2 regions of the Polaromonas sp. P1_F4 genome follow, and region 2 is predicted to be linked to the other one. Evidence: riboswitches for the same ligand, from Rfam matches in the RefSeq annotation. Region 2 holds a riboswitch; the other holds the start of a gene.

Region 1 (7,385 bases), on a different contig from region 2:
CACGGTTGACAACCGGCCGGGGTCCGGCGGAAACGTGGGTGCGGCCCTCGTCGCCAAGGCGCCTGCAGACGGCCATACGCTGGTGATGGGGGCGGTGGCCACCCATGCCATCAACCCGTGGCTCTACCCGAACATGCCCTACGACGCATTGAAGGACTTCACGCCCATCACGTTGGTGGCGCGGGTGCCGAACGTGCTGGTCATGAATGCCGAAACGGCCAGGCGGCTGAAAATCAAGGACACCAAGGACCTGATTGCCTACGCACGCAAGAATCCCGGCCGGCTGAACTATGCCTCCGGCGGCAATGGAAGCGCCGGCCACCTCGCGGGCGAGCTGTTTAAAAGCCTGGCCAAGATCAGCGTGGTGCACCTGCCTTCCAGCGGCTCGGCCCAGGCGCAGGCTGGCCTGCTGTCCGGCCAGACCGACCTGATGTTCGACAACCTGGCCTCTGCCAGCGCCAACATCAAGTCGGGCAAGCTGGTCGCTTTTGGCGTGACCACCATCAACCGCTCCAGCAGCTTCACGGAAATTCCGACCATCAATGACGTGTTGCCCGGCTTTCACATCAGCACCTGGTTCGGCATCTTTGGCCCGGCCAACCTTCCCAAAGCCACGGCAGACCAGCTTCAGCGGGCATTCGCCGACGCGCTCAACACGCCCGATACCGCGGAAAAGTTTGCACGCATGAGCGCTACCCCCAGCCCCATGAGCTCTGCCGACTTTGCCTACATGGTGATGAAAGAGCACGCCGACTATGGACGCCTGATCAAGGTCGCCAAAATCAAGCTCGACTAAATCGAAAGGGCGGCCAGCCTGCCGCCATCCCCGCTTTTCTGCCAGACGGAAATCAGCCCGGCATCAGCCGGTCGATTTCCTGCTGCATGGCTTGTACCAGCTGGCTGTACATCTTGAGTTTTTCGCTGGTGTCGCGCAGCCGTTCGGCGATGCGCAGCGAAACGGCAAACATCAGTTTGGCCGCAGTCACCGGTTGCTCTTCCCCCATTTTTTCAAGCGCTGCGCGCGACAGCACGGCGCAGCTCACGTCGCTGCTGGCAGTGCATGATGCCAGCCGCGCCTGGCCGTCGACCAGGCCCATTTCGCCGATCAGGCTGCCGGGGCCCAGCACCGTGATGGTGACCGGCGTGCGGCGGCTGACCACAATGCTTTCGACGGTGACTTCGCCTTCGAGCAGCAGCACCATATAACCGGTATCGCTCTTGTCGCCTTCGCGGATGAAGGTCGTTCCCTCGGAAATCCTGCGCGGCGTCATGTAGCTGACGACAGTGAAAGCCTCTTCGGGCGTGAGCTGCATCAGGGCGGTTGGTGCAATCAGCAGCCTGGCGGCAAGCTCGGCCGTGCTGGAGCCCTCAATGGCCCGCATGCGGTCTTTGGGACGCATGGACTCGGGCGCATCGGGCGTTCCCTTCTGTTTTCTGCCGAACAGGTTTTCAAACATGGTGGCTCCGGCTATCCCCTGGACTTTTGTTGGTATCTCTTGCCATTGGCGCAAGGATATGGCGCGGGCGGCGTTCAGCCCTTAAAATGATGGTAACCCAAGGAGCGTTGCAGCGAACACAAGCGTTCGTCAGGCTTGGGTTACAGGCGGCGGCTTCCGGCGGCCCCTGCGGCAACGACGCTCACCTTTGCCTCAAGGTGAGTCCGTGTCTGAAACTGAATCTTTACCCAATGTTCCCCCCATGAAGCTGTCCGGCCTGGAGCCGGTCGCCATCGGTGCGGGCACGCTGTTTGTCAATATTGGCGAGCGCACCAACGTCACCGGCTCCAAGGCCTTCGCCCGCATGATCCTCAACGGTGAATACGAGCAGGCGCTGGCCGTGGCCCGTCAGCAGGTCGAAAACGGCGCCCAGATCATCGATATCAACATGGACGAGGCCATGCTGGACAGCCAGGCCGCCATGGTGCGCTTCCTGAACCTGATCGCCAGCGAGCCCGACATCGCCCGCGTGCCCATCATGATCGACAGCTCCAAGTGGAGCGTCATCGAAGCCGGCCTGCGCTGCATCCAGGGCAAGGGCATCGTCAACTCGATCTCGATGAAAGAGGGCCTGGAGCCCTTCAGGCAGCAGGCCAAACTGCTCAAGCGCTATGGCGCGGCGGCGGTGGTGATGGCTTTTGATGAAAAAGGCCAGGCCGACACCTATGAGCGCAAAGTCGAAATCTGCGAGCGCGCCTACCGCGTGCTGGTCGATGAGCTGGACTTTCCGCCCGAAGACATCATCTTCGATCCGAACATTTTTGCGATCGCCACCGGCATCGAAGAGCACAACAACTACGCGGTCGATTTCATCAACGCCACGCGCTGGATCAAGCAGAACCTCCCGGGCGCCAAGGTTTCTGGCGGCGTGTCCAACGTGTCCTTCAGCTTTCGCGGCAACGACCCGGTGCGTGAAGCCATCCACACCGTGTTCCTGTACCACGCGATCCAGGCCGGCATGGACATGGGCATCGTTAACGCCGGCATGGTCGGCGTGTATGACGACCTCGATCCGGTGCTGCGCGAGCGCGTCGAAGACGTGGTGCTCAACCGCACACCGGTCTATAAGCCAGGCGAGCCCGAACTCACTCCCAGTGAACGCCTGATCGAAGTGGCGGAAACCGCCAAAAGCGGCGCCAAGGACGACAGCAAGAAAAACGAGTGGCGTGCCCTGCCGGTGCGCCAGCGCCTGTCGCACGCGCTGGTCCACGGCATGAACGAGCACATCGTGACCGACACCGAAGAGGTCTACCAGGAGATCCTTGCAGAGGGCGGCCGGCCGCTGCATGTGATTGAAGGACCGTTGATGGACGGCATGAACATCGTCGGTGACCTGTTCGGTCAGGGCAAGATGTTTTTACCCCAGGTCGTCAAAAGCGCCCGTGTGATGAAGCAGGCCGTGGCGCATTTGCTGCCCTACATCGAAGCCGAAAAGCTGCTGCTCGAAGCCGCCGGCGGTGACGTCAAGACCAAAGGCAAGATCATCATCGCCACGGTCAAGGGTGATGTGCACGACATTGGCAAGAACATCGTGACGGTGGTCTTGCAGTGCAACAACTTCGAGGTCGTCAACATGGGCGTGATGGTGCCCTGCCATGAGATCCTCGCGCGCGCCAAGGTCGAGGGCGCCGACATCGTCGGCCTGTCGGGCCTCATCACGCCCAGCCTGGAAGAAATGCAATATGTGGCGGCCGAGATGCAGAAGGACGACCATTTCCGCATCAAAAAGATCCCGCTGCTTATTGGCGGCGCCACCACCAGCCGCGTGCACACGGCCGTCAAGATCTCCCCGCATTACGAAGGCCCGGTGGTGTATGTGCCTGATGCGTCCCGAAGCGTGAGCGTGGCGCAAAGCCTGCTCTCCGACCAGGCTGCTAAATACATCGAAGAGCTCTACACCGACTACGACAAGGTGCGCACCCAGCACGCCAACAAAAAGCAGGTGCCGATGTGGCCGCTGGCCAAAGCACGCGCCAATGCCACGTCGATGGACTGGGCCAACTACACACCGCCCGTGCCCAAGTTCATTGGCCGTCGCGTGTTCAAGAACTTCGACCTGTCGGAGCTGGCCCAGTACATCGACTGGGGACCTTTCTTCCAGACCTGGGATCTGGCGGGTGCGTTTCCGGCCATTTTCAAAGACGAGGTGGTAGGCACCGAGGCTGTGCGCGTGTACGCCGATGCGCAGCGCATGCTCAAGCGCCTGATCGAAGGCCGCTGGCTCACCGCCAACGGCGTGATGGCGCTGTACCCCGCCAACAGCGTGGGCGACGACATCGAGATCTACACCGACGAGTCGCGCAGCGAAGTGGCCATGACTTGGTACGGCCTGCGCCAGCAGACCGAGAAAACCGCGATTGACGGTGTGATGCGCCCCAGCCGTTGCCTGGCTGACTTTGTTGCACCCAAGGTACCTGCTACTGAATTGATAGCTGCTCGCGCCGGATATTCGGGCGCTGCGGGCCAAAATACCTCAGAAATTCCGGACTACATCGGTCTTTTTGCCGTCACGGCAGGCATAGGTGCCGAGAAAAAGGAAAAGTACTTCCTCGACGACCATGACGACTACTCATCCATCATGCTCAAGGCGCTGGCCGACCGACTGGCCGAGGCGTTTGCCGAATGCCTGCACCAAAGAGTGCGCAAGGATTTGTGGGGCTATGCGCCCGCCGAGTCCCTGGACAGCGGGGCGCTGATCGCCGAAAAATACCAGGGCATACGTCCCGCACCCGGCTACCCGGCTTGTCCGGACCACAGCGTCAAGAAAGAGATGTTCGAGTTGCTCAAAGCCGAAGAAATCGGCATGGCCCTGACTGAAAGCCTGGCCATGACGCCGGCCGCCAGCGTCAGCGGCTTTTACCTGAGCAACCCTGAGAGCACCTATTTCAATGTGGGCAAGATCGGCGACGACCAGCTGCAGGACTTGGCCAAGCGGCGCGGCCTCAAGGCCGAAGCGTTGCAGCGCCTGCTGGCGCCCAATCTCTGAAAGCCGGTTTATGGCCGGGCGCAGGCCGTGAACGGTTCAGGGCCACCGTTGCAATTCGCGTTTACGGTGACTTTGCCGGAAAATAACCTGCGTTTACATAAATACACAGCCGCCTGCCAAAGCGTGTTTACCTTTGCGGCATGGGAAACGTTGAACAACGACAGATGGAACCCCGTTGCGGGGACCGATTGATTTCACAGAGGGAATTGCCATGAACACATCCACCGAAACACTCCAGCCGGGCCAGCAGGCTTCGTCAGCCAGCAAGCCCTTGTGGGCCGCTGTCGGCATACTGGGAGTGGCCGTCCTGGCCATGGGCGGCACCATGATTTACCAGATGCGCAACCCGGTTACAGCGACCCCGGTGGCACTCGCAGTACCGCAAGCCGTGCCTCAGGTGGCGCCGCCCATGGCCGCGGCCAGCAATGCGGCGGACGACATGGCTGAAAAGCCGGTTGCCGCGCCCGCCAAGCCCGCCCCCGTGCCGGCCAAAAAGGTGGTCAAGCCGACACCAAAACCGGCACCCGCCCCGAGTTACGCGGGCATTTCACCCGCGCCGGCCCCTTACCCTGCACCGGTCGCCGTGGCGCCGGCGCCTGTGTGCCATGTGTGCGGTGCGGTGGAATCGGTGACGCCGGTTGAGCGCTCCACCAAGCCGGCCGGTCCTGGCGTAGGTGCTGTGGCGGGTGGCGTGCTGGGCGCCGTGCTGGGTAACCAGGTCGGCCATGGCGGTGGGCGTACGGCAGCCACCATCCTGGGCGCGGTGGGTGGCGGTTTCGCCGGCAACGCCATTGAAGGGCATGTTCGCAAGGAAACGGTTTACCAGGTCGGCGTGCGCATGGAAGACGGTTCGCAACGCATGGTAGAAGTAGCCCGCGCTCCCAGCGTTGGCAGCCGCGTGACAGTGGAAGGGTCGACCTTGCGGACCCAGGATGGCGCCAGTTACGGTCCCAAGCCGCCACCGGCCCCTGTGGTCACGCAGCAGCAGTCTCCCGACTACAGCAACCGCTGATCTAGTCAAAGACCGGAAGGCGCGCAGGCTTCAGCGCGCCTGCTGGTGTGGGCTTTGGTGAGGCTTACCCTATGCCGCGCGAAGGGATCCTTCCGCGCGGCCCGTTCCCTTTTATGCTTCGACGGTGCGATGCTTGGCGCTATGATGGCCCCGCCATCACAAGGAGGATCGCATGCGTCGTTTTTTCGTGGCAGTGCTGGTACTTGCCGGAAGTCTGCACGCCTTTGCGGCAGGACCCAAACCCGGATTGAACAATCTGGAATTTGCCGGTGCGCACGACCAGAACACGCCCGTACTGCTGAGCGCCGCCTCGCGCCCCGTGCCTTTTCGCGGCGCTGATGGGCGTGTGCACATCGACTACGAGCTGCAGGTTACCAATGCGCGGGCCGTGCCGGTCAAGCTGGTATCGCTGGAGGTATTGGATGCTGCTTCCGGCAAGGTGCTGACCACCGTCGCCGGGGCGGATGTTGCCGGCACTTTTTCGTTGCTGGACGGCGCGGGTGGTGACAGCATCGGCGCAGCACAGGCCGGTTTATTCTGGATTGACGTGGTGCTGGAGGCCGGCCAGGCCATTCCGAAAGTCCTGTCGCACCGCGTGGTCACCGCCGGGCCCGAAATCAAACTCACGGCAGCCGTCAAAACTGCCGGTGAGAGCAGCGTTCAGACCACGCAGACCGGTGGCAATGTTTCCGTCAGCACCCGGCCGGCTCCGCTGATCGGCCCGCCGCTTGAGGGGACCGGCTGGGTTGCATTCAACGGCTGCTGCAGGGAGGCCCCGCACCGGCGTGCCGGCATCCCGGTGAACGGCGTTCTCTACGTCAGCCAGCGGTTTGCAATCGACTGGATCAAGATTGACGCGAACTCTCAGCAAAGCAACGGCGACAGCAACAAGAACGAAAACTGGCCGACCTATGGGCAAAAAGCGATTGCCGTGGCGGATGCCAAAGTGGTTTCCGTGCTCGACGGGCTGCCTGAGCGGGTGCCCAACGCCTTGCCGCCCGACACGACGATGCAAAACGTGACGGGCAACCATGTGATCCTGGACCTGGGACGTGGCTACTACGCGTTTTATGCACATCTGCAGCCGGGCTCGCTGAAGGTGAGTGTCGGCGACCGCGTCAAGCGCGGCCAGGTGCTGGCGCTGCTGGGCAACTCCGGCAACACCACGGCACCGCACCTGCATTTCCATGTGTCGGACGGCATCGGCCCCTTGTCATCGCAAGGGGTGCCCTACGTGATCGACGCGTTTACGGCCAGGGGTGTTGCTACGGACGTGACCGATCAGGGCAAAGTGGTGTGGACGGCGTTGCCGCAGCAGCAGGCCATTCAGCGCGCCACCCTGCCCATGAATGGCTACGTGGTTGATTTCCCCTCTTTGAAGTGAAGCTTGGTCGCTGCGAGCTACGCGCTCCCCTGACGCGTGGCACTGCCCCGGCGGCCACCGTACCAACATGTTCAGACTTGCACTAACCCTTTTTGGCGGCGATGCGCTCGTGAAGCGCTGGAAGATCTTTCTGGTGGCGGGCCTGCTCGCGGTGTTGCTGGGTGTCGTGGTGCTGATAGACCTGGTTGACGGTGTGACCGACATGGCGGGCTGGGTGTTCGGCGCCGTGTTGCTGTTGCAAGGCCTGGCGGAACTGGTGATAGGCACCACACACACGCGTGCGCGGCGGCGCTTTGAAATGTTGCGCGGCGCGGCCATGGTGGTGTTTGCCTGTCTGCTGCTGGATTTCCCCTGGGACAATTCGATTGCTGCAGGCGTTCTTTTCGCCGCCGCATTTACCTTCAATGGACTGGTCCGCATTGCGTCAAGTCTTTTGATCCGGTATCCGAACTGGCGCATCTCCAACATCATCGGTTGGGGTTATCTGGTCATGGCGATATTGCTGGT
Region 2 (7,385 bases):
CTTTCAGGTGTTGCCCTGATGCAATGGCGGCTTGCTGCACGCATGATATGGGCTTCAAGCCGCCATACTTTCAGGATCAGGAGATACACCGATGCAACGCCGCCCTTTACTGCAGATCACCGCCGCCCTGGCCATTTCCCTCGCCGGCGTGTGGGGTGCGGCCCATGCGCAAAATTTCCCGGTCAAACCGATCAAGCTGATCGTCGCCTTCCCGGCGGGCGGGCCCACCGACATCACCATGCGTTCGCTGGCCGACAACGCCTCGAAGATTCTGGGGCAGACGGTGATCGTTGAGAACAAGCCCGGCGCGGGCGGCACCCTGCCGGCCCAGCAACTGCAAAGCGCGCAGGCTGACGGCTACACGCTGGCGCAAATTCCGCTGGGCGTGTTTCGCCTTGGCTACACCACCAAAATCAACTGGGACCCGGTCAAGGACATCAGCTACGTGATCAATGTGACTGGCTATGCCTTCGGCATCGTGGTGCCTGCCGACAGCCCGTTCAAGACCTGGGCTGACTTTGTCGCCTATGCCAAGGCCAACCCCGGCAAGCTGACCTACGGCTCGACGGGCACGCTGACCAGCCCGCACCTGACGACCGAGCTCATCGCACAGAAGGCCGGCATCGAGCTGCAGCACGTACCCTACAAAGGCAGCGCTGACCTGATGCTGGCACTGGTCAGCGGCCAGCTGATGGCGGGCGCCGACAGCACCGGTTTTGCGCCGCAGGTCGAGGCCGGCAAGCTGCGCGTGCTCAATACCTGGGGCGAGAAGCGGCTCGACAAATTCCCGAACGCGCCCACGCTGAAAGAGCTGGGCTACGACATCGTGCAGAACTCGCCCTTTGGCATAGGCGCACCCAAAGGTACGCCGCGCGAGGTGGTCAAGCGCCTGCACGACGCCTTCAAGAAAGCGATGGAAGAACCGAGCTACGTCGCGGCGCTGGGCCGCTACGACATGCTGCCCAACTACCTGAGCTCCGCGGACTACACGAAGTTTGCGCAAGACACAGTTGGGCGCGAAAAAGTGTTGATAGACAAGCTTGGGTTAGCCAAGCCCAACTGAAATAAGCACACCCCTATCGGGACTCACTGCGTGTAGTCCCTTTTCCCCTTGCAGGGGACGAGGCTTGCGGCCCGGCAAAGCCGGTTCCGCGGCCTCCTGGGCTTCTTCGGGTCTATTTGCTGACCGGGTTTGCCAAGACAAACAATTCGTCGGCTAACTGTTCCGCCAACGCGGGCTCTACGCCAGCACCAAAAATCAACCGGTAAATGATGGGGGCCATCATGTGGTCCAGCACCTGCTGCACGGTGGGTGTGGCGTCGCCGCGGGCCTGGGCGCGTTTGACCAGAACCGTGGCTTCGTTGCGGCGGTTTTTCAGGCAATTGGTTTCTTCTGATCCCGCCAGCGCGGCAGCGGCCTTCAGCAGTGAGGCATTGCCTGGCTTGTTGAGGTGGTTGATCAGTTCTTTGGCCCAGGCCGTGAGTTCGGCTTTCAGGTCGCCCGTCTCAGGCAGGGGGCGGTTCGGGTCCAGCCGCTGCTGGGCGGTTTCGCCGAGCAGGCCGTTCACGTCGCCCCAGCGCCGGTAAATGCTGGAAGCACTCACGCCGGCGCGCTCGGCCACGGCCGGCACGGTGACTTTGTCGCGGCCCTCCTGGGCAATCAGTTCTTCCAGCGCCTTGCGCACCACGATTTGCACCTGGGCGCTGCGTCCGCCGGGGCGTTTGTTCTGGGGCGTTTGGGAGGTGCTCATCAGGGCGAATTTTAGCCTAAAAGCAATGATGTTTGCGTTAATTTTGCAGTTGGCGTAGAATTTGCAAACGCAAATAAATTTGCTTTAAGAAAGTCGAGCGTTTCCCCATGACTGCACCAGCCGCCCCCTCTTTGCAATCATCACCCACCAAGGCCGCCCGCTGGCAACTGCCGCCCGCAGCCGCCTTCCCTCTGCTGGCGATCCTGCTGTTCGCGTTCTTCGTGGCGGGCAGTGCGCCGTCGCCGCTGTTTGTCGTGTTCCAGCAGCAGTGGGACTTTTCGCCCGCGCTGCTGACGGTGGCCTTTGCGATTTACGCGATTGCGCTGCTGGCCTCGCTGCTGGTGGCCGGCTCGCTGTCTGACCACATCGGCCGCCGGCCCGTGGTGTTTACCGCTTTGTTGCTGCAGGCCGGCGCGATGCTGACCTTTTTGCTGGCCGAAGGCATAGGCGGCATCATCGCCGCGCGCATCGTGCAGGGCATCGCCACCGGCATGGTCGGCGGCGCGCTGACGGCGGCGGTGGTGGAAGCCGCCCCCGCCGCGCAGAAACGCCTGGGCGCGATGATCGGCAGCGTTTCGCCGCTGGCGGGCTTGGCCGTGGGCGCGTTGCTCACCGGTATCGCCGTCAAGTTCACCTTGCACCCGGTGCCGCTGGTGTTCGGCGTGCTGGTCGCCATCTGCGTCGTGGGTGCGGTGGCCACGCTGTTCCTGCCCGAAAGCGTCACGCCGCGCCCCGGCGCGCTGGCTTCGCTGGTGCCGCGCATCTCGGTGCCGGTGCAGGCGCGCGCCGAATTTGTGCGCGGCGTGCCGACAATGCTGGCGGTGTGGTCGCTTGCGGGCCTGTACCTGTCGCTGGTGCCTTCCGTGCTGCAGCAAATCTTTGGCATCCACGACGGCATCGTTAACGGCCTGGCCATTGCGGCCTTCTTCGGCCTGGGCGCTGCTTCGCCGACTTTGTTGAGGCGCTTTTCGCCCGTGCGCATGAGCGCCATCGGCATGAGCTTGCTTGCCGTGGGCGCAGGTCTGGTGGTCCTGTCGCTGGTCACCCGTTCCGTGGCGCTGTTTTTCGCGGGGACGGCGCTGGCCGGTTTCGGCGGCGGCTCGGCTTTCTCCGCGCAGGTGCAGACGCTGGCGCCGATGGCACAGCCGCACCAGCGAGCGGAGTTGTTTTCTGCGCTGTACGCCATCAGCTACCTGGCCTTCAGCGTGCCCGCCATGCTGGCAGGCCGCTTGATCGCGCCGCTGGGCTTGCCTGCCACGGTAGAGGGTTATGCCGCGCTGGTTCTGGCGGTAGCGGCTCTCGGCGCCTGGTTGCGCTGGGGCTCAGTGCGCCGCCAATATAGCTAACCCCTGCTGACGCTCACTTCGTGTAGCGTCCCCTCCCCTTCAGGGGACGGTGCCTGCGGCCGGGCAAAGCCCGATCCGCGGCACCCGCTGAGGTAACGCGGGGCAGCCGCGGTTGTTAATCCAGTAAAGCGCGCGCCATTTCGGTGAAACCTGCGCCGCGCTCGCCCTGGGTGACATAGCGCGGCAGGTGCGCCAGCTGCGGCACAAAGCGCGCGATGTTGGCCACACCCACGCTGTTGGCAAAGGTCTTGAACATCAGCTGGTCGTTGGTCGAATCGCCCACATAGACCCATTGATCCATCTCGGCGTCCAGGTCGCGCTGCCAGAGCTGCCGGACTATCCAGCGCGCGCCTTCGAGCTTGTTGTGGTTGCCATACCAGCCGTTGATGTGGATGCTGCTGACGGTGGCGTGCATGCCCTCGCTTTTCATCAGCGCCACCACCGCAGCGATTTGCGCGTCGCTCAAATGCACAAACTCACTGTGATCGATGGCGATGTCGGTTTCGCGGCCCGGCGAGTCGGTGGCGCGGGTGATGCCTGGCAGCTCGCGCTCGATGCGCGCCAGCACGGCCTGCATGCGGGCGAAGTTGGCGTCGCGAGTCGCCGCATCCTGTTGATACAGCTTTGATAGCGGCTTGCGCCCGTCCTGCTTGGTCTGCCGGCCATTTTCCTGTTCGGAAAGCAGCGCCACCGCACCGTTTTCGGCCACGATGGCATCCACCGGCCAGGTCACTGCGAAGGGTTCGCTCCAGCCCACCGGCCGTCCTGTGATGGCCACGACCTTGAAACCTCGCGCTTTCAATTCGCCCAGCGCAGCCAGCGCATCGGCCGTGATGGCGCCTTCAGTGGTCAGGGTGTCGTCGATGTCGGTGAAGACGCCGGTGATGCGGCGCCGCTGGCTGTCCGGCCAGGTGTTCAGTTCTTGCATGGTGAAATTTTCGCACTGAATGTGGCCCCCACGCTCCCCCACTTCGTGTGGGTCGCTGCCCCCCGAGGGGGCCGCCCGCCTGTGGCCCGGCAAAGCCGGTTCCACGGCTCATGCTGGCTTGAAGATTCAGGGCGGATGCAGCGGGAGTATTTCACCAGTGGGGGCCGAGGGTCCGGCTTTGCCGGCCCCAGGCGCCGCCCCCTTGAGGGGGGAACGGGCTACACGCCAGTGAGCCTGGACGGGGGTGATTTGTTATAATCATGGCTTCCTGAGGAGCGTTGCAACCCACTCCATGTGGTCTAGGCTCAGGACTTTCATTTGCAACCACGCTCACCCGCATGTGCTTTCAAACCGGGTGAGGCTAACAACAAACTCCCCGATTGACGTACAGGCTCGTGGCTATTTTGCCCAGTTTGACCTATGACTTTTGGAGTTACCAAATGAGCGCCGTCCTGAAACCTTCCACCGACTACACCATTGCCGATATTTCGCTTGCCGCCTGGGGCCGCAAGGAACTGAACATCGCGCAAACCGAAATGCCCGGCCTGATGGCCATCCGCGAAGAATTCGCGAAGGCGCAGCCGCTCAAGGGCGCACGCATCACCGGTTCGCTGCACATGACGATTCAGACCGGCGTGCTGATCGAAACCCTGCAGGCCCTGGGCGCTGAAGTGCGCTGGGCTTCGTGCAACATCTTCTCGACGCAGGACCACGCTGCCGCCGCGATCGCCGCCGCCGGCACGCCGGTGTTCGCCATCAAGGGCGAAACCCTGGCCGACTACTGGGACTACACCCACAAGATCTTCGAATTCAGCGGTGCCAAGGGCACGCCTGAAGAAGGCCCCAACATGATCCTGGACGACGGCGGCGACGCAACGCTGCTGATGCACCTGGGCACCAAGGCCGAAAAAGACGCCAGCCTCATTTCCAAGCCCGGCAGCGAAGAAGAAATCTGCCTGTTCAACTCGATCAAGGCCAAGCTCGCGCAAGACCCGACCTGGTACAGCCGCCGCCTGAAGAACATCATCGGTGTGACCGAAGAAACCACCACCGGCGTGTTGCGTTTGAATGAAATGTCGGCCAAGGGCACGCTGGCCCTGCGCGCCATCAACGTGAACGATTCCGTCACCAAGTCCAAGTTCGACAACCTGTACGGCTGCCGCGAATCCCTGGTTGACGCCATCAAGCGCGCCACCGACGTGATGGTCGCCGGCAAGGTTGCACTGGTTGCCGGCTACGGCGACGTGGGCAAGGGCTCTGCACAAGCCTTGCGCGCCCTGAGCGCCCAGGTGTGGGTGACCGAGATCGACCCGATCAACGCCCTGCAGGCCGCGATGGAAGGCTACAAGGTCGTGACCATGGAATACGCCGCCGACAAGGCTGACATTTTTGTGTCCGCCACCGGCAACAAGAACGTCATCACCTATGAGCACATGGCGAAGATGAAAGACCAGGCCATCGTCTGCAACATCGGCCATTTCGACAACGAAATCGACGTTGCTGCACTCGAAAAATGCACCTGGGAAGAGATCAAGCCGCAAGTCGACCACGTGATCTTCCCGGACGGCAAGCGCATCATCCTGCTGGCCAAGGGCCGCCTGGTCAACCTCGGCTGCGGCACCGGCCACCCGAGCTTCGTGATGTCGTCGAGCTTTGCGAACCAGACGATCGCACAGATCGAGCTCTTCACCAAAAAAGACGCTTACGAAGTGGGCAAGGTCTATGTGCTGCCCAAGCATCTTGACGAAAAGGTCGCCCGTTTGCACCTGAAGAAGGTTGGCGCTGTGCTGACCGAGTTGAGCGACGAGCAGGCTGCGTACATCGGTGTCAGCAAAGCAGGCCCGTACAAAGCCAACACCTACCGCTACTGATCCCGCGCTACTGCGCGGCCGTGATGCGTCGTTGCGGGTCCCTCCATGAATCCTCACGTACCTCCAGTACGCTCCGGTTCATGGGTCCTCCCGCGCCTAGCCTGACGGCCGCTCGCGACGCGCTGAGCCCTTTTTTTCTGGAACTACATGCGCGCTGACCTATTCCTCGTCGAACACGGCCATGCCGCCACCCGCTCCCAGGCCCAGCGCCTGATTGCGTCGGGTGTGCAGTGGCGTCCTGAAAGCGACGCTGCCTGGAAGAAGGTCGCCAAGAACGGCGACGAGATTCCGCCCGGCGCTGAACTGCAGTTGCTGGACACCACCGAAGCCAAGTACATCTCGCGCGGCGGGCTCAAGCTCGAAGGCGCGCTGAAAGCGACCGGCCTGAAGGTGGATGGCTTGCGCTGCCTTGACGTGGGCCAGTCCACCGGCGGCTTTACCGACTGCCTGCTGCAGCACGGCGCCATGCAGGTGGTGGGCGTTGATGTGGGCCATGGCCAGCTGCACGCCAGCCTGCGTGAAGACCCGCGTGTGGTTTGCGTCGAGGGTCTGAATGCCCGTTCCATGACCGCCGCCGACCTGGTGGCCGGCCATGCGGGCGACAGCGGCGACATGGATTTTCCGGATGACTTCGATGGCGATGGGGATGACGCCGACCTGGATGAAGCGAGCCTGGCCGCAGAAGCCAACTTCGACTTCCTGACGGGCGACCTGTCTTTCATCTCGCTCACGCTGGTATTGCCCGCCGTGGTTCGCCTGCTCAAACCCGGCGGCGACCTGCTCATGCTGGTCAAGCCGCAGTTTGAATTGCAGCCTGGCCAGATCGGCAAGGGCGGCATCGTGCGCGACCCGGCGCATTTCGAGTTTGTCGAAAAGCGCTTGCGCGACGCCTGCGCAGCGCTGGGGCTGGAAGTGAAAGCCTGGCTGCAGTCACCCATTGAAGGCGGCGACGGCAACCGCGAATTTTTTATCCAGGCCGTCAAGGGCCAGGACGTGGCGGGCGAAGACCAGCCGCTGCCGGCCGCGCCGCAGCGCAAGGTGGCCAAGCGCGTGCCACGCAGCGAAATGCGCGCCTCCCGCGCGCCGCACGAAGACTCCGAACTTGCGCATGCCGGCCAACCTGGCCCTGCACGTGGCAAACGGCGTGACAACAAAACCGATACGACAAACAACGACGAGTGAGATCCGTGATGAGCCTGAACCTTCCCCTCAGTTTTGAATTTTTCCCGCCCAAGACACCTGAAGGCGCCGAGAAGCTGCGTGTGGCGCGCCAGGCGCTGTATGCGCACAAGCCCGAGTTCTGCTCGGTGACGTTTGGCGCGGGCGGTTCCACGCAGGACGGCACCTTTGGTACGGTGAGCGAGATCCTGGCCGAAGGCGTGGCGGCGGCCTGCCATTTCTCGTGCGTGGGTGCGACCAGGGCCACCGTGCGCCAGCAACTCACCACCTTGCAGATCATGGGCGTGAAGCGTCTGGTGGCCCTGCGCGG

Evidence for each region. Region 2 has a riboswitch for S-adenosylhomocysteine ahead of ahcY (adenosylhomocysteinase). Riboswitches for the same ligand answer to the same signal wherever they lie in the genome.
Region 1: it holds a riboswitch for S-adenosylhomocysteine, as region 2 does, so the genes downstream of both, metH (methionine synthase) here and ahcY (adenosylhomocysteinase) in region 2, are expected to answer to the same signal.

Annotation. Positions count from the first base shown of each region.
Region 1 is NZ_JBFUBP010000008.1:139,173-146,557, forward strand. It holds gene AC1DYQ_RS16730 (Bug family tripartite tricarboxylate transporter substrate binding protein) at 1-796, shown strand, start outside; gene AC1DYQ_RS16735 (Crp/Fnr family transcriptional regulator) at 849-1,457, opposite strand; S-adenosyl-L-homocysteine riboswitch at 1,551-1,647, shown strand; gene metH (methionine synthase) at 1,663-4,482, shown strand; gene AC1DYQ_RS16745 (glycine zipper 2TM domain-containing protein) at 4,694-5,494, shown strand; gene AC1DYQ_RS16750 (M23 family metallopeptidase) at 5,667-6,878, shown strand; gene AC1DYQ_RS16755 (HdeD family acid-resistance protein) at 6,946-7,385, shown strand, end outside.
Region 2 is NZ_JBFUBP010000015.1:70,389-77,773, reverse strand. It holds gene AC1DYQ_RS21765 (Bug family tripartite tricarboxylate transporter substrate binding protein) at 92-1,063, shown strand; gene AC1DYQ_RS21760 (TetR/AcrR family transcriptional regulator) at 1,176-1,751, opposite strand; gene AC1DYQ_RS21755 (MFS transporter) at 1,859-3,097, shown strand; gene AC1DYQ_RS21750 (HAD-IIB family hydrolase) at 3,213-4,025, opposite strand; S-adenosyl-L-homocysteine riboswitch at 4,290-4,364, shown strand; gene ahcY (adenosylhomocysteinase) at 4,466-5,896, shown strand; gene AC1DYQ_RS21740 (TlyA family RNA methyltransferase) at 6,044-7,078, shown strand; gene metF (methylenetetrahydrofolate reductase [NAD(P)H]) at 7,087-7,385, shown strand, end outside.